3 regions of the Priestia sp. P5 genome follow, and region 3 is predicted to be linked to each of the others. Evidence: riboswitches for the same ligand, from Rfam matches in the RefSeq annotation. Region 3 holds a riboswitch; each other region holds the start of a gene.
What was found. A riboswitch is a leader RNA that binds a small molecule or an ion and turns the genes downstream of it on or off. The one in region 3 is predicted to bind thiamine pyrophosphate.
Positions count from the first base shown of each region.

Region 1 (8,046 bases), on a different contig from region 3:
AGCAGCGGTGTACCTCGAATAATCGATACATAGATGCGCGCAATTATATTTAAAACTTTTATAGATGATAAACGAGCCAAGGCTGTTAAGACAGCTAAAATGATACCGAGTACAAACGTGATTAATGTTAGTGGAATAGAATATTGAATAGCTCCCTTTAGCATTGGTAAGAGAGATGATTGAGCGATTGAAATCAATTGATTCAATCGCTCTCCATCAGGAAAAATATTATTTAGGAGAAACATCTTCGCCAAACCATTTCTTAGAAATTTTTGCGTATGTTCCGTCTTTTTTCATATCTTTCAATGCTTTGTTTACTTCATCCACTAACTTACCGCTGTCTTTTCTAAACATAAAGCCGCTTGCAGCACCATCGGATTTTTCATCCGCGATTTTGATAGGTGCGTTAGGGTGCTTTTTCTTATAGTCAAGGAACGATAATTTATCGTTGATTGTAGCATCAACACGGTTTGCGCTCATTAGTTCTACTGCTTGAGCAAAACCTTCAGCACTCGTAATGTTTGCACCATAAGATTGAGCCATGTCTTTATAGTTACTTGTTAATGACTGCGCTGATTTTTTTCCTTTTAAATCTTTAAATGATTTGATATCTTTTTCGTCTTTACGAACAATTAATACAGCGCCTGACTGGATGTATGGATCAGAGAAATCGTATTTCTTTTGACGATCTTCACGAATACCAACTTCATTAGCAATCATGTCAAATCGTTTAGCATCTAATCCAGCAAACATGCCATCCCACTGTGTTTCTTTGAACTCAGCTTTTACGCCAAGACGTTTAGCTACTTCTTGAGCCAATTCTACATCAAACCCAGTTAGCTTTTGTTTGTCATCATGAAAAGTGAACGGAGGGTATGTACCTTCAGTTCCAATTGTTAATACGCCATCTTTTTTCACTTTATTATATAAATCTTCTTGTGAAGATTTATTGTCCCCATTGTTTGCTTCATTTTTTGAGCTAGAACCGCATGCGGCAAGCACAACTGTGAAAGCTAATAGTAGCGACAAAAGTGCAGCAAATTTCTTCATTTTCTAAACCCCCTAGTATTCTGATAGGAAATGATACTCTGTGATACTAAACAAGAACACAGCAAAAGTCAACAAAAAAAACTTATACGATTAATGTGACTTAAAATAAGGGAAATATACCTTCTATACACGGTTTGTCATAAGGATACAGAAAGATTTTAAAATTTGGATTAAGTGGATTTTTAAGGGAGATTCGAGGAGGAAAAAGGAAGTTTCATGCGACGATTTTCTCTTTCATTTTTTCATGACTTTTGGTGCAATAAACATATAGTTAAATGTTAAGGTAGAAATAAATTCCTTATGGTACACTTAAAGAAGAATTTATGAAACGGAGCGATATGATGAAAGCTATAAACTTAATCTCAATTGCTTTTGGTGCTATCGCTGGTACATATGCACGTTATTTGCTGAATCTTTCCTTATTATATACGGGCTATCCAATAGGAACGGTAATCGAAAACCTATTAGGAAGCTTCATACTAGGCCTATTAACAGGATTTTTTGTGTGGAAAAAGCCAAAAGAATGGATAAAGCTTGGGCTAGGAGTTGGCGTGTGCGGCGGTTTTACAACGTATTCAACGTTTGCAGGAGACGTCATTTCCCTCACACAGCACCATTTATTTTGGGGAGCCATTTATGTCATTGTCTCTTTAGTAGGTGGAATCCTTCTTGCCTTAGCAGGCTATCTATGCGGTGAAGAGGCAGGGAAAAATTTAGTGAAAGTACATGAGGTGAAGTAGATGAGCATAGTGAGCTTGGCACTTGGCGGAGCAGCTGGAGGAATATGCCGTTATCTTTTGGGTTTAAAAGTTACAAAAACAGTTTCAAACCCTCCTTTTCCAGTATCAATGCTATTTGTAAACTTGCTCGGTGCGTTTGGCCTTGGTCTTTTTTTCGGTAGTTATTATGGAAAGGTTCCTAGTCATGCTTATGATGATTCAATATTTTTAATGATTGGCATTGGTTTTTTTGGTGCCTTTACCACTTTTTCAACGTTTAGTGTGGAAACCGTACAGTTAATTCGAGAAAAATCTTATCGGAAAATGTTGGCGTACGTGGGGATTTCAGCATTTGGAACAGTTGGTTTATTTACAGTCGGTTTACTGGCAGGAACGTTTTTATTTAAGTAAAGAGAACGTTTCTAGTAGGGAAAAACAAAAAGACGGAGAAGTAGAGAATGGATAGAAAAGCAGAAGTTTGGAAATACATTTTGTTGATTGTAGCTGTTGCAGGTCAGATCATCGGTTTTTTATTTTTATTTATAAATGTTGTGGCGGCATTTATTTTTTACGGTTTTTATATTCTAACTTTTATTATGTTACTCCTGCTGTTTATATGGGATCGGAAAAAGGAAAAAGACAAAGAAGAATTTGACGACTATACCGATTACTAACCATATAAAAAGCAGAATGATGTGGTGCGCTGGGTCTCTTAGTAAAGAAGCTTAAAAGATATATCTATAAAAGGAAGAGAGCCGTAAGAGCATAAAGAGATATTGTATTTACATCTAGTTGTGTTATAATTTTAAGTGCAAAAACAAAATCAATAAATAGCAATCACTAGGGGAGCTTTTTGAAGCTGAGACGAATGTATTTCGGACCCTTTGAACCTGATCTGGTTTGTACCAGCGTAGGGAAGTGGCGATCATGTTTACATAACGATACATGCTAACCACTCTACGTTGTAGAGTGGTTTTTTGTATGTAATAAAGCCCTCTACACAAGATGAAGTGATTGAAATTTCTCTTTATTCTGAACGGAAAGGTTTCGATCATATGGATATTCCTAAATTTCATGTCATTACAACAGATAAGCAGCCAATTGAAGAGGTTCGAGACATTTTAACGGCTATTGAGCCTTTTGCGGGTGCCATTCATATTAGAGAAAAAAAGAAAACGGCAAAGCAGATTCAATGTTTGCTAGAAAGCCTGCCATTTTGTCTCTCTAAAATTATTGTAAATGACCGAGTTGATGTAGCGCATGCTTTAAAAGCAAAAGGCGTACAGCTTGCCTATCATAGTTTAGATGTTTCGTGTGTTAGAGACGCATTTCCTTCTCTTATTGTCGGAAAATCAGTTCACTCTGTGGAAGAAGCTCTAGAAGCTGAAAAAGATGGCGCTCATTATATTCTATACGGACATATTTATTCAACTCATTCAAAAAAAGGATTAAAAAGTCGAGGGATAGCAGCGCTAAAAGAAGTAGTAGACGCTGTGGAGATACCAGTTATTGCGATTGGTGGGATTACACCTGGAAATGCCAAAGAGGTACTGCAAACAGGAGCACACGGTATAGCTGTGATGTCTGGTGCCATGCTTGCGCAAAATCCCCTTGAAGCGATTAAACAATATTCTCATATATGGACATCTGGAGGTGGAGAAAATGAAGCAGCATTATGATGTACTGTTAGTCGGAGGAGGCATAATCAGCTCTTCTATCGCTTATCATTTGTCAAAACAAGGAGCATCAGTGGCCATTCTTGAGCGCAATCAAATTGGTTGTGAAGCTTCAAGTGCAGCCGCTGGTATTTTAGGTGCCCAAGCTGAAATTGATGAAGAAGGTCCTCTTTTAGACCTTGCTATTAAGAGCCGAAGCATGTTTCCTGAGCTGGTGAAGGAACTAAAAGAAAAAACGGCCATCGACGTAGAGCTCATTCAAAAAGGCTTATTAAAAGTCGCTGTAACAGAAGAAGATGCACACGTATTAAAGAAAAAAGCCGCTCAGCACCACCGGTGGGATGAACATGTAAGATGGATCGATGTAAAAGAAGCGCGTTTGTTAGAACCCGGGCTCTCTCCAGACATATACGGAGCCATTACAATACCGGGGGACGGCCAGCTAGCTCCAGCTAAGTTAACGCAAGCTCTTGCTCATGGAGCCTTGTATCACGGAGCAGATGTATTTGAATACTGTGACGTTCATTCTCTTATTATGGAAAATGAAACAGTAAAAGGTATACAGACGTCCAAAGGCTCTTTTTATGGAGAAAAAGTAGTTATTGCAGCAGGCTCATGGGCTAAACGCTTTATTTCTTCTGAACATTTAGGTCAGGTGTTTCCTGTAAAAGGGGAGTGTATTGCTCTGCAAAGTCATAAGCCGCTGCTTTCTAAAACGATTTTTTTAGATGAAGGTTTTTACTTAGTGCCAAAGACTGGTGGAAGAATCGTAATAGGGGCAACTAAGCTAAAGCATGACTTTACCAAGACGGTTTCTGCACAAGGTATTCAATTTTTGCTGAATAAAGCTTCTGCGCTTCTGCCGGCTATTAAAGAAGCCACATTTGAAAAAGCATGGGCAGGTCTTCGTCCACAAACAAATGATGGCTGGCCTTATTTAGGAGAGCATCCTGAAATAGGGAATCTACACATGGCGTTTGGCCACTACCGAAACGGTATTTTATTAAGTGCTGCAACTGGAAAAATTATGGCTGATGCTTTGTTAGGGAAAAAGCCGAATCATTCATTTTTTACATCATTTCAGCTAACTAGAGTAATGGAGGGAGTTCATTGAATCTAATCATTAATGGTAAGACCGTTACTGTTGGAGATGAAATTGAAACGGTTCAGCACTTGTTGCAGGCTCAGAACCTGCACGAACGAGTGGTAATTGTTGAGCTAAACAAGAATATTTTACAAAAAGAAGAACATAGTGATGCAAGTTTAAAAGATGGAGATGCGTTAGAAGTCGTTTCATTTGTAGGAGGAGGATGAAGAGTATGTTAAAAATTGGACAATATACATTTAATTCACGTTTATTATTAGGAACAGGAAAATTTCCGGACTTTACGACTCAGCGTCAAGCGGTAGAAGAGTCGGAAACAGAAATTTTAACATTTGCTGTTAGACGAATGGATATTTTTGATCAAAATCAGCCTAATTTACTAGAAGCGCTTGATGTGAAGCGTTTCACTCTTTTGCCTAACACTGCTGGAGCAAAAAATGCAGAAGAGGCCGTACGTATTGCTAAATTAGCAAAGGCTTCTGGACTTTGTGACATGGTGAAAGTAGAAGTAATTGGATGTGATAAGACGCTTCTTCCTGATCCAGTTGAAACATTAAAAGCTAGTGAAGAACTGTTAAAAGAGGGCTTTACCGTTTTACCTTACACATCAGATGATGTTTTACTTGCGCGTCGTTTAGAGGAGTTAGGCGTACATGCCATTATGCCAGGAGCTTCGCCTATCGGTTCAGGTCAAGGTATTATCAATCCGTTGAACATGCGTTTTATCATTGAACAATCAACTGTTCCAGTAATTGTAGATGCAGGTATTGGAACGGCTTCAGACGCAGCTCAAGCTATGGAGCTAGGAGCAGATGGTGTGTTATTAAATACAGCTGTTTCAGGAGCAAAAGATCCTGTGAAAATGGCTCGTGCTATGAAGCTAGCGATTGAGGCAGGAAGAGCAGCATTTGAAGCAGGACGTATTGAAAAGAAACAATATGCCACGGCAAGCAGTCCAACAGAAGGGATGAGTATCGGTTGATTAATCGTTATTCCCGCCAAGAACTGTTTCAACCTATTGGAAAAGGCGGACAGCAGCTAATTCAAGAAAAGCATGTTCTGATTGTAGGAGCAGGTGCTCTTGGAACAGGGAACGCCGAGGCCCTTGCGCGAGCGGGGGTAAAGAAAATAACGCTCATTGACCGGGACTATGTAGAGTGGAGCAACCTTCAGCGTCAGCAATTATATAGTGAAAAAGATGCTGATAAAAGAATTCCAAAAGCAATTGCTGCTAAAAAAAGGCTTCACGATATTAATCATGATGTAAAAGTAGAAGCGCACGTAGCAGACGGTACCCCTCAAGTTTTAGAACAGCTTGTTGAGGGGGTAGATGTTATGATTGATGCGACCGATAATTTTGACACACGCCTTGTAATGAATGATTTATCACAAAAATATGATATTCCTTGGATTTACGGAGCATGTGTAGGAAGTTATGGAATTAGTTATACTATCATACCAAGTGAAACACCGTGTTTATCCTGTTTGCTTGAGTCTGTACCGCTTGGAGGGTTAACATGTGATACAGTGGGGATTATTAGTCCTGCTGTACAAATGGTAGTCGCTCATCAAGTAACAGAAGTGTTAAAAATATTAGTCGGAGACTGGAATGCGCTCAGAAGGGAACTTGTTTCGTTTGACGTATGGAAAAATGAGTATACGAGCATCAATGTGAACGTGTTTCGCAAATCTGCTTGCCGCTCATGCGGCAGTGAACAAACGTATCCCTTTTTACAATATGAAAATCAAACGAAAACAGCTGTGCTATGCGGAAGAAACACGGTACAAATCCGTCCGGGCAAATCAGCTAAGCAGCCGCTGCAGTCTTTAGGTGAACGATTAAAAGAAAAAGGATATAAAATTGAACAAAATCCGTATCTGCTTTCTTTTTATGTAGATGATTACCGTTTAGTGATGTTTCAAGATGGACGAGTCTTTGTCCATGGAACAAACGATATAGTAGAAGCAAAGTCACTTTATCATCGGTATATTGGGTAAGAAAGAGATGGAGGTTTCAAGCATGACAGTACCAAAAGCATTAACCATTGCTGGATCAGACAGCGGTGGAGGAGCAGGAATTCAAGCAGATTTAAAAACATTTCAAGAGCGTGACGTTTTTGGCATGTCTGTTATTACAGCTGTGACTGCACAAAATACAGTTGGCGTTCAAGGAGTTTATCCTTTAGAAGTAGAAGCAGTTGAAATGCAGTTAGATTCAATTGCCACTGACTTATTTCCCAATGCAGTGAAGACAGGTATGTTGTTCAGTGCTGATATTATTTACGCAGTGGCTCGTAAAATCAAACAGTACGGACTGCAAAATGTTGTAGTTGATCCCGTTATGATTGCAAAAGGTGGTCAATCTCTTCTTCAAAGAGAAGCTGTACAGGCTCTAAAAGAATTGTTGCCTCTTTGTGAAGTCATTACGCCGAACATACCGGAGGCGGAAGTCATCACGGGTAAAGAAATTCACACGATTGAAGACAGAAAAGAAGCGGCAAAACAGATGCATGAGCTGGGTGTAAAGCACGTGGTAATTAAAGGCGGACATGATCAATCTCATCAAGATATGATTGATATAGTGTATGATGGTCATACGTACGTTGAAATCACGCATGAAAAGATGAATACAAAGCATACACACGGAACGGGATGCACGTTTGCTGCTTGCGTCACGGCTGAACTAGCGAAAGGCAAAAGCGTGGTTGAAGCAGTTCAAACCGCCTCGGATTTTGTTCACTATGCGATTAAGCATACGCTTGAAATTGGTTCCGGACACGGTCCTACTAATCACTGGGCGTATAGAAAATACTTTCGTTCAAACATATAAAAAAACGTGCCTACAATCTAGGCACGTTTTTTTATGAAGAAGGAATATGTGTAGGAATCTCTCCGTCGATGCCTAAATAATAATGTCTAATAGGTTTTAAATTATCATCAAGCTCATACACAAGCGGCACGCTTGTCGGAATATTCAAGTTCGCAATGCCATCAGGCGAAATGTTATCCAAATACTGCATCAGAGCTCTAATCGTATTACCGTGAGCGGAAATGATAACCTTTTTGCCAGCTTTAATAGAAGGAGCAATAGTTTCGTTCCAATATTCTAGAACCCGCTTTTCTGTATCAGCTAAGTTTTCCGTTACAGGAAATTGTCCCTTAGCTAATTCTTTATACTTAGGGTTGGAAGCCTCATAGCGAATATCTGTTGTCTTTAAAGCAGGAGGACGTTCGTTCATCGACCTTCTCCACAAATGTACTTGTTCTTCTCCAAATTTTTTTGCGGTTTCTTCTTTGTTCAAACCTTGAAGAGCCCCGTAGTGCCGTTCGTTCAATCTCCAAGATTTGTATACAGGAATCCACATGAAGTCCATTTGATGTAAGACAATCCACAGAGTGCGAATGGATCGTTTTAAAACAGAAGTATAGGCAATATCAAAAGTATATTCGTTTTTCTTTAGCACTTTTCCAGCTTCTCGCGCTTCTTGCAATCCAT
Region 1 covers NZ_JAKWFJ010000005.1:58,373-66,418, reverse strand. Annotated here, with positions in the region: gene MMB69_RS24520 (amino acid ABC transporter permease) at 1-245, opposite strand, end outside; gene MMB69_RS24515 (amino acid ABC transporter substrate-binding protein) at 229-1,050, opposite strand; gene MMB69_RS24510 (fluoride efflux transporter FluC) at 1,392-1,790, shown strand; gene crcB (fluoride efflux transporter CrcB) at 1,791-2,180, shown strand; gene MMB69_RS24500 (hypothetical protein) at 2,228-2,443, shown strand; TPP riboswitch at 2,602-2,703, shown strand; gene MMB69_RS24495 (thiamine phosphate synthase) at 2,825-3,448, shown strand; gene thiO (glycine oxidase ThiO) at 3,432-4,559, shown strand; gene thiS (sulfur carrier protein ThiS) at 4,556-4,759, shown strand; gene MMB69_RS24480 (thiazole synthase) at 4,765-5,532, shown strand; gene MMB69_RS24475 (thiazole biosynthesis adenylyltransferase ThiF) at 5,529-6,548, shown strand; gene thiD (bifunctional hydroxymethylpyrimidine kinase/phosphomethylpyrimidine kinase) at 6,571-7,380, shown strand; gene gpmA (2,3-diphosphoglycerate-dependent phosphoglycerate mutase) at 7,412-8,046, opposite strand, start outside.
Region 1: it holds a riboswitch for thiamine pyrophosphate, as region 3 does, so the genes downstream of both, MMB69_RS24495 (thiamine phosphate synthase) here and thiT (energy-coupled thiamine transporter ThiT) in region 3, are expected to answer to the same signal.

Region 2 (8,046 bases), 420 kb from region 3:
GATAACGTTTATTAAGGATTTATCAAGAGAAGAAGAGATACAGTCACTATATGAAGAACTTAAAAATAAAAAAATGCACGTTGACTATTTAGTGAATAATGCTGGTTTTGGACTATACGGCAAATTTATTGAAACAGCTTTAGACGACGAGTTAAACATGATTGACTTAAATATCCGATCATTAACTCATTTAACAAAATTATTTTTACCGGATATGGTTAGACGAAATCACGGTAAAATTTTAAACATTGCGTCCGTTGCTGCATTTATGCCGGGTCCGCTTATGACGGTGTATTATGCAACAAAAGCGTACGTATTGTCTTTCACAGAGGCCCTTGAAAATGAATTAAAAGGTACCAATGTAACGGTAAGCGCTCTATGCCCGGGTCCAACTAAAACTGGTTTTAGCGACCGCGCCCAGCTAAGCAACTCCAAGCTTTTTCAAAGCGGTGCAATGGATGTAGAAACAGTTGTTAAAGTTGGCTATAAAAAATTTATGAAAGGGCAGACGGTTATCGTACCAGGAGTGCAGTTTCGTCTCGCCACGTTCATCCCGCGCTTTGTACCAAGAAAGTGGCTTACATCCGTTGTCCGAAGAACACAAGAAATTAAATAAAGGGGAATCTATATGAGTGAAAAAGCAGTCGAGTTATTTCGTGCCAGCATTCCTATTTTTCAGGCGCTAAGTGATTCAGCAAGACAAGATATTATTTTGCTGCTCGCCGAAAAAGAGCCTTTAACCGTAAATGAAATTGCAAATGAGTCTACGCTATCAAGACCGGCAATTTCTCATCATTTAAAAATTTTACGCGATCAAAAGCTTGTGCAAATTGAGCAAAAAGGGACGCAGAGATATTATTCACTAGCTTTAAGTGAGGCAGTTGAGCTATTAAAAAGCTTGCTTGCTACAGTTGAAGCCGAATGTTTATAGGGAGATGAAAGTGATGAACCACGAGCGATTTTATATCACAGATGAAACGGTCATTGAACATATTGTCTCTACACAAAAGCAGTATTTCTATGCGCAAAAGACAAAGAGTATCAACAGCCGTATTCAAGCGCTGAATAAGCTAAGAGACGCAGTCAAACAAAACGAGCAGAGAATTATGGATGCTTTAAAACAAGATTTAAATAAATCTGAAGTAGAGGCCTACACGTCGGAAATTGGGATTTTACTAGAGGAAATTCGATTTACGCTTAAACATCTAGCAAAATGGATGAAGCCTAAAAAAGTAAAAACCGCTTTAACACATGTGGGCTCTAAAGGGAAAATTGTTCCTGAACCGTATGGAGTCGCGTTAATTATTGCTCCGTGGAACTATCCGTTTCAATTAGCACTGTCTCCTTTAGTAGGAGCGATTGCGGCTGGAAACACGGCAATTATAAAACCTTCTGAATTAACGCCTAGCGTATCTCGCGTTATACAAGAATTACTGGCTGAAGCTTTTGACCCAGCATTTGTGACGGTGGTTGAAGGGGCTGTAGATACGACAAGTCTGCTTTTAAAACAGCCCCTTGATTATATTTTCTTTACGGGAAGTGTAAATGTAGGGAAAATTATTATGCAAGAAGCAGGGAAGCAGCTTATTCCCGTCACGCTTGAGCTAGGCGGAAAAAGTCCGTGCATTGTACATGAAGACGCAAACCTAGATCTTGCAGCGAAGCGAATTATGTTTGGGAAAGGGATGAATGCAGGCCAAACGTGCGTTGCTCCTGATTATTTGCTTGTGCATAAAAAGGTAAAAGCGCAGCTTGTAGAAAAACTTCGCAAAGCAATTTCTCAATTTTACGGTAACAATCCGCTTGAAAGCGACCGCTACGGCCGTATTGTCAGTGAGCGCCATTTTACTCGGCTAGTTGAGTTTTTAAAAGACGGAAATGCTATAGTTGGAGGCGGGTACAATAAAAACACGCTAACAATAGAACCTACGTTGTTAAGTGAAGTAAGCTGGACATCAGATGTTATGCAAGAAGAAATCTTTGGGCCTATTCTTCCTATGATTGAATATGAAACACTAGACGAAGTCATTCATAAAGTTCAAGAAAAAGCTAAGCCGTTAGCTCTTTACTTATTTACAGAAAGTGAAGATGTGCAAAACGTCATAACGGAGCGCCTTTCATTTGGAGGAGGCTGTATAAACGATACGCTTATGCATATCGCTACGCCATATTTGCCGTTTGGCGGAGTAGGAGAGAGCGGCACGGGTCAATATCATGGAAAAGACAGCTTCCGGACATTTTCTCATTTTAAAAGCATGCTGTCTCAAACAACCAAGTTTGATTTGTCATTCCGCTATCCTTCGGAAAAACAAAGCTTGAAAATGATCAAAAAATTACTGAAATAAAAAAGCCTCCTGACAGGAGGCTTTTTCGTTATTTTGAAAGTGAAAGCTGAGAAAGCGGCCATTTTTCTTGGGTATATGCCATTTCCCAAAATAAATACTCCAGTTCACAGCTTTTGATGAAGTGGTCTTTCATACGGTTACGTTCTTCTTCAGTCGCTTGTTCGGCGAGTTCATCAAGCTTGTTACAAAACCATTGTGTTGTGCCATTCATTTCTTCATTATTATAAAACTGAATCCATTCATAAAAAGGGTGAGAAGGAGATGGATTTACTTGTTCTGTAATGCGCTGGCCAATTTCAACGTACGTCCATGGGCATGGAAGAAGCACTGCAATGATTTCCGCTAAGCTACCTGTGTGCGCAACACTTGTCATATGGTTAATGTAGTGGCTAGCCGTCGGTGAAAGCGTCTCAGTGTGAAGATCTTCATAACGTACGCCTGCTACTTCACAAAAATTATTGTGAGGGTGTACTTCACTATGTAATACCGTAGAAATGCCGGCATTAAAGGCTTCCATTTCAGTACGCGTGCGGCATTTTGTTAAAGCAGCGCCGTAAATGCGAACAAATGCTGTTAAGTATTCGTAGTCTTGAGAAACGTAGTGAATCAGCGCTTCTTTTGGCACGTTTCCTTCAGCAATTCCTTTAATAAAAGGATGGTTAAAAATGGCTTCGTAAATATAGTTTGCTTCTTGTCTTAATTGAGATGAAAATGACATCAAAATCCTCCTTTAATATGAGGAAGTCACAAACAAGCACATAAAGGAAATAAAAAACACTCCGTTTATAAACGGAGTGGCAAAGGACAGTAAAAAAACTGAACATTGCCACTTTCCTACGCTGGTATGAGCCAGATCAGGTTCAAAGGGATCAAGAAAACTTGTCTCAGCCGGTGGGCACCCCTAGTGGACTTCCTATTAATCTATGTTTAACTTACCATATATTCTGAAAAATAGAAAGAGTTATAGGAAAATGTGCGCTAACCGTTTTTATTTTTTAAAGAGGAAATTTCTTAAAGCTATTTTTAATCATTTTTGTTTAAAAATGCATATTTTTAGGGAAGAAGAGGTATTAATGAAGGGAAGAGCCGTTTTCGTCTCCGAAACATTCCCATATAAATAGAAGAAAGGAGAGAACAAAATGGCGAAATTTCGTTTGTATGCTATATTAAATGCAGTAGGCTTGGCTATTACACTGCTTGTGAATTATTTAGCAAATGCCATTCCAATAGGAGGCAAAACAACGGGGGAAGCTTCTGCGCAAGTTCCTACCTTGTTTACACCAGCGGGCTATGCCTTTGCTATCTGGGGCGTTATTTATTTGTTATTAACCATTTGGGTTATACGCCAATTTTTTGCAAGAGAAGATCAAAAGGAAATATATGCACGTATCGGCATTTGGTTTTTTCTAAACTGTTTGTTAAATAGTGCGTGGATCTTTATTTTCCAAAACGATTACTATAAGTTATCCCTTTTAGTTATGCTCTTTATTTTAGGCACATTAATGATTGTGTATTCCATTATTCAGCATTCTCGGATGACGACATGGTTTATGCGTCTGCCGATTTCGCTTTATATTGGATGGATTTCTGTTGCGACTATTGTCAATGTGTTTGTTGTATTTGAAGCAAATGGAATACAGCACTTGCTTGGCCTGAGCGAGTTAGCATGGACGGTTATTATGCTGCTGGTAGGAGCTGTGCTAGGCATTATGTTTACATTAAAAAACCGAGACGCTGTTTATCCGCTTGTTTTTATTTGGGCTTATATTGCCATTGCAGTGAAGCAAAGTGGAAATCAGCCAATTGTCATTACTGTCATCATTTCGGTTGTTTTACTAGCAATTGCCATTATTGTGGGACTGATTAAACGCTATAGACGCTTTTAAAAAGAAGCTCTAGCTTTTGTAAGCTAGAGCTTTTTATGATGCTCTTTTGATTGTAAAAAAGCAGCTGTAAAAGCAATTAAGCTAATTAAAATACCAAAAGGAACAACAATTGGTACGAATGATAAAATAAATGTCATAAGTATAACCTCCATGTTGCATCGGTGTATAATGAAAAATTCAACTTTTTTAAATTGAAGTTCCGCTATTATAGTATGCTAGGCTTTATGTTTGGAGCCTATATGTTTAGAAATAAACGAAAAAGGCAACATACGTTACATACAGGTTATATAGGAGGAGTTAAAATGGAAACATATTTAGTCGCTTACACAGATAAAGATGATATGGAATATAAACAAGTGACGTGCGAGAGTTATGAAGATGCAGAGCGTACGGTCCTTCGTTTAGAGAGAGAAGGGCATATGCATATTGAAGAAATTTCAACTCAAGAAGCCTACCGTGGAGATGAATCATCGTACAGAGAATAAATTTTGAATAGAAATACCAACCTTAAAATGAAGAAGCAGCTGCTTCTTCATTTTTTCTATTCTATATAGATATCGTTTTATAGAAAAAAGTAAAACGGGAATGATTTTCTTCTGCATTTATGGTACAGTACTAATCAGGTGAGTTTTGAGTTTAGAAGAGGAGAGAGTAACATTATATGAGTAAAGGAAATCAGTGGTCTTCACGCCTCGGTTTTATTTTAGCATCTGCTGGGGCAGCAATTGGTCTAGGAGCGATATGGAAGTTTCCATACGTAACGGGAACCAGTGGCGGTGGAGCATTTTTTGCGTTGTTTATTTTATTTACGATTTTTATTGGATTGCCGCTTCTGTTGGCAGAATTTATCATTGGAAGACATACGGGAAAAGAAGCGATTAGTGCTTATAAGGCAATTGCTCCAAAATCCGCTTGGGTATGGATTGGCAGGCTCGGAGTACTCAGCTGTGTCGTTTTGCTTTCCTTTTACAGCGTCGTTGGCGGCTGGGTGATTTTATATACGATTATGAGCATAACCGGTATGCTAAGCGGAAAAGAGTACGGCCCGTTGTTCAATGCCGTCATTAGCCAACCTTATGTGGTATTAGGTGCACAGGCGCTGTTTTTATTAATTACAGTGTTTGTTATTTCAAAAGGCGTACAAAAAGGAATAGAGCGTGCTAATAAATACATGATGCCGCTGTTATTTATCTGTTTTATCATTATCGTGGTGCGTTCTTTAACATTAGACGGAGCAATGGACGGAGTAAAGTTCTTTTTAAAACCGGATTTTTCAGCCATTACAGGGTCATCTGTTCTCTATGCGCTCGGTCAGTCGTTTTTCTCGCTTTGCGTGGGATTATCCTGCATGGTGACATATAGCTCTTATTTAGGGAAAAAAGTAAGCTTGACGCGTTCAGCTGGCACTATTGCTATTTTGAACTTGTTTGTTTCGCTGCTGGCGGGCTTGGCTATTTTTCCAGCCGTTTTTTCGTTTGGATTAAAGCCAACTGAAGGACCTGGACTTTTGTTTGTGGTCTTGCCAACAGTATTTGAGAAAATGCCGTTTGGTACCGTCTTTTTAGCACTGTTTTTAATTTTATTTCTATTTGCTACGCTTACGTCTGCTTTTTCACTGCTGGAAATTATCGTAGCTGCTTTAACCAAAGACGATCAGACAAAACGAACTCGCTACGCTTCTTTATCAGGGATTCTTGTGTTTGTGGTAGGTATCCCATCAGCACTTTCGTTTGGTGTACTAAAACATGTCTCACTTTTTGGCAGAAGTATATTTGACGTAGCTGACTTTTTTGTGAGCAACTTAATGCTGCCTCTTGGAAGTCTAGCCATTGCGATTTTTGTGACATTTAAAATGAAAAAAGAAGCCGTGTATGAAGAGTTTATTTCAGGAAGTACAAAAGGTGCTAAATTATTCAACGCATGGTTCTTTCTAGTTAAATACGTATTGCCTATTATTATTATAGCTGTTCTATTAAGCTTACTTGTTGCATATTAAAAAAAAGCACTCATCTGAGTGCTTTTTTTGTTTATTTTGCAAAAACGTGATTTCCGATTGTAGTCGTAACCTGTTTTTGACGAAGCCATTGGTCGCTTGTTTTATCTGGATTAAAGAAGAATAACGAACCTTTTCCTTGACCTCTAAAAGCTAGTGCTTCATTTACAGCTTTTTTTGCTTCAGCATCCGCTGCTTTATTAATTTCACCGTTTTGTACAGGTGTAAACTGTGTACCTTGATAAATCACATCATGAATAGAGTCTGGGAAAGAATCGCTATCCACGCGGTTTAAGACAACTGTTGCTACAGCCACTTTGCCAGCGTAAGGTTCGCCTTTTGCTTCCGCTTGTACAAGGCGAGCTAACAATTCTTTATCACTTTCGCTAATAGAGTTAGGGATTGTTAATGTTTCATTTGCATTAATAGAGTCGGTAGATTTGTGATTTGCTTCTTTTAACTGTTCAACCGTAACGCCGTATTCAGCGCCAATCTTGTAAAGAGTCTCTCCGGCTTTTACGCGATGGGTTGTTTCAGCGGCATTTGCCCCGTGACTTATGCCGAACATAGGAACTGCCAGTGCTCCAATAATTGCTAGTTTCTTAAACATAAAGTAAGTACCTCCTGAAATCCTTTTGAACGCCCCTTTTATCACGGATCGGTGCGTGCTGTGCACCGAACTTTATATGTACGTTTCAAAGATTAACAGGTGTCAATACATCTTGTCACTGCTTAAAACATACCAATCTAGGAAGAAATTATAATAGTTAACAGATAATTTGAAAAATACGTTGACTGATAATAAAGGAGTGAATTATAATGAACGAGTAAATAGTTAACCGTTTAACTGGAGAGATTTTATGGGAGAAAAGATAACGATTCGTGATGTAGCAAAGCATGCAGGGGTGTCTGCAGCTTCAGTATCTTACGTCTTAAACGGAATTAACAAAGTATCCGATGAAACAAAAGAGCGAATTTTAACAGCGGTAAAAGAATTAAACTACGAACCAAATTTAACCGCCGTTAGTCTTTCGAAACAAAAGTCAAATATGATTGGCGTTATGTTCCCGCTTACAGATGATTCACTTTCTACTATATTTAAAGATAACCATTATTACAGTGAAATGATTAGTGGAATTGAATATGTAATCCGCAAGCATGGTTATGATCTAGTCATATCTGGAGCGAGTAGCCCAGCTGATTGCTTAAAATGGATTCGAACGAGAAATATTGATGGTCTTCTGTTTTTAGGAGCCTTCCCGCATCGATTGTATGAGAAAATGAAAGCGTTATCGAATCCGATTGTGCTAGTAGATACATACGAAAGGTACGAACGTGATTATCATCATATTTCTGTAGACGATGAGTATGGAGGATATCTAGCTACAACACATTTAGTGAATTTGGGTCACAAAGAAATTGCCTTTGTTGCGCATCACCTCGTCAATAGTCCAGTGGATAAAAAGAGGTATATAGGCTACGAGAAAGCATTAAAAGAAGCGGGCATTACACCATCAAAGACGTTTGTTTTTGAAGTGAACGAAAGTTCGTTTGATAACGGTTACAATTTAGGGAACAAGCTGCTGCAAGATCATAAGGATATTCGGGCGGTTTTTGCATCCTCTGATACGCTGGCGCTTGGAATTATGAAAGCACTGCAAGAAAAGGGGAAAAAAATTCCGCAGGACTACTCAATCGTAGGGTTCGATGACATAACGTTTAGTAGCTATGCATCTCCAAGTCTAACAACCATTCGTCAAGATGTATTTAACAAAGGAGTCGTCGCCGCGACGTCTGTTATTCAAGCAATTGAACACCGTTT
Region 2 covers NZ_JAKWFJ010000001.1:2,615,987-2,624,032, reverse strand. Annotated here, with positions in the region: gene MMB69_RS14050 (SDR family NAD(P)-dependent oxidoreductase) at 1-616, shown strand, start outside; gene MMB69_RS14045 (ArsR/SmtB family transcription factor) at 629-931, shown strand; gene MMB69_RS14040 (aldehyde dehydrogenase) at 945-2,345, shown strand; gene tenA (thiaminase II) at 2,374-3,063, opposite strand; TPP riboswitch at 3,160-3,258, opposite strand; gene MMB69_RS14030 (TspO/MBR family protein) at 3,485-4,231, shown strand; gene MMB69_RS14025 (hypothetical protein) at 4,534-4,716, shown strand; gene MMB69_RS14020 (sodium-dependent transporter) at 4,893-6,227, shown strand; gene MMB69_RS14015 (cell wall hydrolase) at 6,259-6,834, opposite strand; gene MMB69_RS14010 (LacI family DNA-binding transcriptional regulator) at 7,085-8,046, shown strand, end outside.
Region 2: it holds a riboswitch for thiamine pyrophosphate, as region 3 does, so the genes downstream of both, tenA (thiaminase II) here and thiT (energy-coupled thiamine transporter ThiT) in region 3, are expected to answer to the same signal.

Region 3 (8,046 bases):
TAAGCTGTCTAGAACCATAAAAGACATAGTAAATAATTGAAAGAAGGAAAATTCCAAGAATCACATACATTAAAGGTAGAGAAACACCAAACAGCATTAAATTTGTTGTAAGAACACTGTATTTTATAATGCTGTATAAGCATAGAATCCCTAATACTAAGGCAACGCTTGGCACTACCGGGTATTTCACTTTAAAAGGACGGGATAGATTAGGTTCTTTTTTGCGTAAAATAAAAAGAGAAACTAAACTGATGCAGTACATCATCATTGCTCCGAACACGGATAAGATAATAAGTGCATTGGCAAACGTGGCAGATCCTGCACAAATCACGCCGATTGCTCCCGGAATCAACAAACCGCCGACAGGAACTCCTTTTTTATTCGTTTTAGCAAGAAATTTAGGGAAGTAACCATCTCGTGCAAGTGCATAGGTTTGTCTTGAAAATCCCATGATGATTCCATTTAAACTAGCAATCAATCCGAATAATCCAATAATAGCAACCACGGTTGAAATGCCGTTTCCGTATACAGAAGACAGTGCCTGCGGAAGTGGATAATCGGCTAGTTTCCCGCTTCCTCCGCCAAGTCCTGCTGTTACAAATAGTGTAAACAAGGTTGCGGTTGCTAGAGTAATAATCGCTCCAATAAACCCTTTAGGGATATTTTTCTTAGGATTTTCCACTTCTTCTGCTGCCATCGCTCCGCCTTCTATTGCCAGATAAAACCAAACAGCAAATGGAATAGCTGCTAATACCCCTGTTGGCCCGTTAATAAATGAATGATCATTAAAAATATTCGATGTTTGTACATGAGGCAAACCAGCTACATAAAAAATAGATAAACCAATTAGTGCAACAATGGTAGCTGTAAGCTCAATCACTGCTACTTCTTTTACCCCGATTAAATTTAATAAAACAAAGAAAATAAAAGCGCCTACCGTTGCATATACAGGGTTAACGGCTGGAATAAGGAAGTGTAGGTATGCTCCTGTTGAGACCGCAATAGCAGGAGGAGCAAAAATAAATTCAAGCAAGCATGCAATTCCTGCGATATATCCCCCAAAAGGTCCAAGTGCTCTTCTTGCATAAGCTGAAGGCCCACCGGCTTGCGGGATAGACGTTGAAAGCTCTGCATAACTGAACATAAACGTTGTGTAAAACACGGTTACAATTAAGGTTGCAATTGCAAGTCCGATAATCCCGCCTTGTTCAAACCCGTAATTCCACCCAAAGTATTGTCCTGAAATAACCATGCCTACTGAAATAGCCCATAAATGAATAGGTTTTAATTGTTTTTGTAACGCCATATCTTCTCCTCCTTTTGATGTTTAGACAATAAGATGTACACCACTTGTTTGCTGCTTGATCATTTTGTCAATCATGGTACCGATATGCGCGGCTGCCTCAATAGGGGGCGTCCCTCTTTTATGAATATTAGAAATAACCATACGGTCAGACTCCTTTTTACCTTTTCTAGGTTCATAACACATGTAAGCACTCATTGATTCAGCACTAACCAGCCCAGGTCGCTCTCCAATCAATAGCACAAGTGCTTTTGGCTTTATGATCTCGCCAATTTCATCCATACACGCAACTCGTCCCCCTTTTACAAAAAATGAAGTTCCGATACGAAGTCCATATGACTCCAGTGAATCGATTAAAGCAGGATACACGTCGCTCATGTTTTCTTCAATTGCCTTAGCGCTCAGTCCATCTGATACCACTACTTGTACATCAGGCTGTGGCACGCAGTTTTTAAAAATTTCTTTCTTAGCGTCATCTGCTAATAACCTCCCTTGATCCGGCCGTTTTAAATAATGTTCTTTTGACTCCACGCGTGTATTCACAGAAAAAAGGTTAAACTCAGATAGAATATCTTCTGAAACTGCGCCGTATACAGAATCTACGGCTGCAGCATGATCCGCGCGAAAAGATAAAACGTCTTTTGTTAGCGGCCTTGTTCCTGTACGGCCGACACCTATGCGGGCAGGGGTAAATTGTTTAAGTGTTTCTAGCGGATCTCGATTTGACATTGGTATCATAGTAAGCACCTTCCTTAAATCAAATTCATAAAAATAGTTGGATCTCCAGCTCTTGATGTAAAGCGTCCGTTTTCCATAATACGCTGATCTTCAAGCCACTTTTGAAATAACGGCGTTGGGGTACGGCCAAGTACATTACGTACTGTTGCGATGTCATGATAACTAAGAGACTGGTAGTTTAGCATGCAGTCATCAGCCATGGGCACTCCTATGACAAAGTTCACTCCAGCTGTTCCCAGAAGCATACTTAAATTATCCATGTCATTTTGATCAGCATCCATGTGGTTGGTGTAACATACGTCTACTCCCATAGGCAGGCCGTGCATTTTGCCCATAAAATGATCTTCTAACCCAGCTCGTAGAACTTGTTTGCTGTTATATAAATATTCAGGTCCAATAAATCCAACAACCGTATTAACTAAGAAAGGCTTATAGTGACGAGCTAAGCCGTAACATCTAGCTTCAAGCGTTACTTGATCAATATTATAGTGAGCTTCCGATGACAGTTCAGAACCTTGTCCTGTTTCGAAATACCAGCGGTTCGGACCTTTTGCCGTCCCTTTTTCATGAATTAGCGCTGTCGCTTCATCAAGCATAGACAGTGAAATTCCAAATGAATCATTACCGGCTTCTGTGCCTGCCAAACTTTGAAAAATCAAGTCAGCAGATGCTCCTTTTTCAATTGCTCTCATCTGACTCGTCACATGTGACAACACACAGTTTTGAGTTGGGATTGCCCATTCATTGATTATATTTTTTGTTTCATTCAAAAGCGCGTAGATATTATCCGTTGTGTCAATAACAGGGTTAATTCCGATAACCGCATCTCCAATTCCATAGCTTAACGCTTCATATAGAGATGCTCTCATTCCCTTTAAGTTATCTGAAGGATGATTAGGCTGGGCTCGAGAAGCCAATACTCCTTTTTGGCCGATAGTCGTTTGACAACTAGTTTGCACTTCTATCTTGGCAGCTCCTTGAATTAAATCTAAATTGGACATGATTTTAGTAGCTGCCGCAATCATTTCGCTGCTTAACCCTTTGCTAAGTGCAAGAAGGTCTTCTCCGCTATGCTGATCGGATAAAATGTATTCTCTTAAACCTCCTACTGTCCAATTTTTAATAATGTCGTAAACCGATGAATCAATCTGACTTTCGATTAATGCCGAGACGTTGTCTTCATCTGCGCTGAGCAGCGGGTAATTTCGAATATCAGCAAGTGTGATATCCGCTAGAACTTGCTTTGCTGCCATTCGTTCTTTCATTGATTCAGCGCTAACTCCCGCTAGCTGATCTCCAGAACGCTCTTCGTTTGCTTTGGCCATAATTTCTTTTAAGCTATAAAATGAAAATGTTTCTCCTAACAATCGTGTAGTTTTAAACATCTTTTCCTCCTTAGATATTTAATAGATTATGATGAAAAAGCGAGCGTTTTAACGGAAACGGAGATCGCCTCTCCAGCTACTGGTAACCCTAGATCAATGTAATCTCCGTGTGTAAAATCAATTTGATCTAAACAAATAATTTCTAACTCTTTGCTCTGTTTAGCTAATGCTTGTCCTAAGGCTTTTGCAATATCTTGTTCGCATAGAACAACGAGGCACTTAGCTCCCTTAAAACAAGCAATAAATTCAGCGCTTATTACTTTTGCTAATTCTTGAAGCATCTTATAGCTGCAGTAAGGAAAATGAGATAAAGCAATAGCAGCGGGGGGATCTTCTGCACTGAAAATAGTTGAAGCCTGCATACATGACGCCCGAGCTCTTTCTTGAAACAGCTGCGGATTCCACGTCTCTTCTTGCTGAACGGGTATCTCTATAATCGGAATATTTTTTAGCGGCAGCCGCTTCGACCCAATGTATACGGTTGATCCGCTAACTTCTGTATTTTGCATACCAGCACCAATTACAGTAGCGCGCGTTGTCTCAGCGGCTTGAGATATTTGGATGGATTGAAAATGATATGCTAGAAGCGGACCAATGTCTCCATGTATGGCCACTTCTTTCACGGTTTTTGGCTTTTGCTTCTCCATCATTGCTCCTACTCCTCCTGAAACCATGATCGTTTCGGGGTGTATAGAAGATCTTGTATGAGGAGAAACAAGCAGCGTGGAATTTTGATTCAGCACTTTTACATATTTCACGGTTTCTTCAGCTAGTAATTGACAGATAGACGAAAGCTTTTCAAATGTTGCTTTTTCACCTTCTCGTAGTGTTAAAGAATTATTTTTTAAAAATTCAGTTAAATAAGGTGAAATGTAGGTTACAGCACCGTCTGAATTCAGCCGAATTAATCTCCCACCTACATGCAGTGTGAACGTTTCTATCACTTTTCCATTTTGACATAAAGCGATGTTAGCAGTGCCTCCTCCTACATCAATATTGGCAATTACTGCATTTGTTTCAGCAGAACGTTCGATTGCTCCCGATCCTTTTGCTGCTAATATTCCTTCCAAGTCAGCGCCGGCTGTTGCAACAACAAAATCCCCAGCATGTTCGGCTAGATAGTGAACGATACTTTCTGCATTTTGCTTTCTAGCCGTTTCTCCTGTAATGATCACAGCACCTGCCTCCACTTGATCTAAGGAGATTCCTGCATTCTTATACTCTTGTTCTAGTAGTACCGTTAATCTTTGAACATCGATTTCAACATCGTTTAGCATAGGGGTGGTATAGATAGAACTTGCATACGTTACGCGACGATCAATAATTTGACAGCCTGGCAGCGTAAACTGATTTTGTTGATTTGCTATTAACAGCTTGCTTACAACCAGCTTTGTTGTGCTTGTTCCAATATCTAAACCTATGCTCGTGATCCATTTCTGTAGCATGCTATCAATCCCTTATCTCGTTTGAATATGGTGATTATCATAAAACAGTTTTTTGAATATTTCACTAACTATGTTATCAAACCTGACACATTTTCGTGTAAACAAAGGTGACAAATGACAAAAAAAAGACTAAACCTTGGTAGATTTAGCCTTTTTTATTATGAGTGTGATTTAGTTACAATCATTCTTGATGCCGATGGGATTAATAGTGAAAGGATAATTAGACATGATAGCAACGACCCAATCATCGAAATCCCGTTTATCGAGAAAGAATACCATAGAATAGGCATTCCTTTTGGGGCAGCAAATCCCCAAAATATTAAGCCTGCAATGAAATGGCAAAAATAACGAGCAAAACTTCCTATAATTAAAGATAAGATAATAAAAAAGAAAGCTTTTGATCTTTGATTATTAGCTAAGTATCCTTTAATAGAACTAGAGAAAATCCCGCCAAATCCAATAAAGGTAACAGCGATAATATACTCTATAAAAGCTTGCAATGGGGTTAAAATATATGCATTTCCTAAAGCTAATTGCAATATTCCCCATAAAAATCCGGATAAAGCTCCTCCTTTGACTCCCCATCGAAAGCACATAATAAAAATAGGAACCATAGAGAACGAAATGCTTACGCCTATTGCAATTTTTATAGAAGGTAAAAGATCAATTAAAAAAGCCAATGCTGCAAAAATAGCTATTTCAATTTTAGCCTGTAAAGGTAATGCTTTATTCACGTTTCTCACTCCTGTTTTTGAATCATTCATATCAAACGGTTTACACAGGAGTAAGCAAATATATGCTACTATTCCCACATTCCTACGCTAGCGTTAACTAACAGGTTCTAAGGGTCTGAACAATTTGTTCACTCTCAGCACGTCGGCTCCCCCTGTGGTACGTTCGGATATTTATGTAGTATTATGACAACACTCATTATACCATATGTAACAAAATAGATTCGAGAGATTTCAAAGATGTTTCTATTTTCTGAATCTATTTTTTATAATGACAATCGTTTTAGTATTTGTTATACTTCTTTTATGTCAAATGAATATAAAAAACCCTCATCCTAATCGATGAGGTAGAGGTCGCAGTTTTTAATAGTAAAGTAACGGAAATGCAGAGAACATTGAGGATGTTGCTTGAAAGGAAAAATTGCCGAAGTTTAGATCACTTCTCGGTTGATTTAAGCTGGGGCTGTCTCCGAACAGGAACAGAACTGTCACATCATGCGAGTGATGTGAAGAGCTATCTTCACGGAAGGTTGACGCGGTTTTCAGATTTAAAAGCGCGCACATATACTGCGGGCTTTTTTTATGTTATCCCGTCTCTTTCCGTACATTCGAAAGGAGTATTTATCTATGCAAGAGCAGCAAGAATTAAAACGTGGGTTGAAATCTCGCCACTTAACGATGATTTCATTAGGAGGAGCCATCGGAACCGGCTTATTCCTAGCAAGTGGTGGAGCAATTCACACAGCAGGACCTGGGGGAGCGCTTTTAGCTTACGCTATTATTGGTGTCATGGTTTACTTTTTGATGACCAGCCTGGCGGAGCTCGCAGCTTATATGCCTGAAGCTGGTTCGTTTAGTACGTATGCGTCTCGATTTGTAGATCCATCCTTTGGTTTCGCTCTCGGCTGGAACTATTGGTACAACTGGGCTATTACAATTGCAGCTGAATTATCTGCTGGAGCCCTTATTATGAAATTTTGGTTCCCGAACTCTTCTTCTATTTTATGGAGTGCCCTGTTTTTATTAATTATGTTTGGGCTTAACTACCTTTCTGTAAAAGGATTTGGCGAATCTGAATTTTGGTTTTCATTAATTAAAGTAGTAACGGTTATCATCTTTTTAGTTATTGGTATTATGATGATTTTTGGTATCTTTAACAATGAAGCGCCAGGTTTTAAAAACTTCACGCTTGGTGATGGACCGATTCACGGTGGATTCTTTACTGTCTTAGGTATTTTTATGGCTGCTGGTTTTTCATTCCAAGGAACAGAGTTGCTTGGGGTCGCGGCTGGAGAAAGTGAAGATCCGGAAAAAACGGTTCCTCGCGCAGTTAAACAAGTCTTCTGGCGCATCTTGTTATTTTATATTTTAGCTATTTTTGTTATTGGAATGCTTATTCCATACACAGCGGATTCATTAGCAAGCGATGATGTGCGGGTAAGTCCGTTTACTCTAATATTCGAACGAGCAGGTCTGGCGTTTGCGGCATCGGCTATCAATGCCGTTATTTTAACAGCCGTTTTATCTGCTGGTAACTCAGGTATGTATGCTTCTACGCGTATGCTGTGGAACTTAGCGAAAGATGGAAAAGCACCAAGGTTCTTAGCAAAAGTGAATAAACGAGGCGTTCCAGTTAATGCCTTAATCGCAACGGCACTTGTCGGTACACTTGCATTTGGTGCTTCATTTTTTGGAGACGGTGCGGTATACACATGGTTACTTAACGCTTCTGGTATGTCTGGTTTTATTGCTTGGTTAGGAATTGCAATCAGCCACTATCGTTTTAGAAGAGCTTTTGTTGCCCAAGGTCATGCTTTGAGTGAACTTCCATATCATGCAAAACTTTTCCCGTTTGGTCCTATCTTTGCCTTTATTTTATGTGCTGTTGTTATTTTAGGTCAAAACTATTCGGCGTTTATGGGTGATTCGATTGACTGGTACGGTGTACTTGTTTCTTATATCGGACTTCCTTTATTCTTAATTGTTTGGTTAGGATACAAATGGACGAAAAAGTCAAAACTTATTCCGTTAAAAGAATGTCAAGTAACAGTGAAAAAATACGAATAAAAAAAGCTCTCTATTCTTTTGAATAGAGAGCTTTTTTTATGTGATCTGATCAGCAAAATGTAGAGATATATAGGCGGGCTGTTTTTTCATAACAAGCATATAACCTTTGAGGGGACGATTACGATTGCAGTAATCAGCAGCTTCTATATAATAAATATGCTGAATTAACCTGCTTAAATGGGTTACAAAAGATGGAAGTTGATGAGTAGGAATGCTTTGGATGTAGTCTATGATTTCTTGCTTAGTTTGAAGGCCCGAACGAGTACATTGTAACAGATGAAAAAGCGGATCTGCTGTTATAGTAGATAGTTCAGAATTGTGTTTGATTCTATTCAGCTGGATATGCAGTTCTTTTTTGGACCATCTTTTTGGAATAG
Region 3 covers NZ_JAKWFJ010000001.1:2,194,766-2,202,811, reverse strand. Annotated here, with positions in the region: gene eat (ethanolamine permease) at 1-1,306, opposite strand, end outside; gene eutC (ethanolamine ammonia-lyase subunit EutC) at 1,328-2,041, opposite strand; gene MMB69_RS11900 (ethanolamine ammonia-lyase subunit EutB) at 2,056-3,426, opposite strand; gene MMB69_RS11895 (ethanolamine ammonia-lyase reactivating factor EutA) at 3,453-4,871, opposite strand; gene thiT (energy-coupled thiamine transporter ThiT) at 5,030-5,635, opposite strand; TPP riboswitch at 5,668-5,768, opposite strand; lysine riboswitch at 5,943-6,127, shown strand; gene MMB69_RS11885 (amino acid permease) at 6,230-7,669, shown strand; gene MMB69_RS11880 (hypothetical protein) at 7,706-8,046, opposite strand, start outside.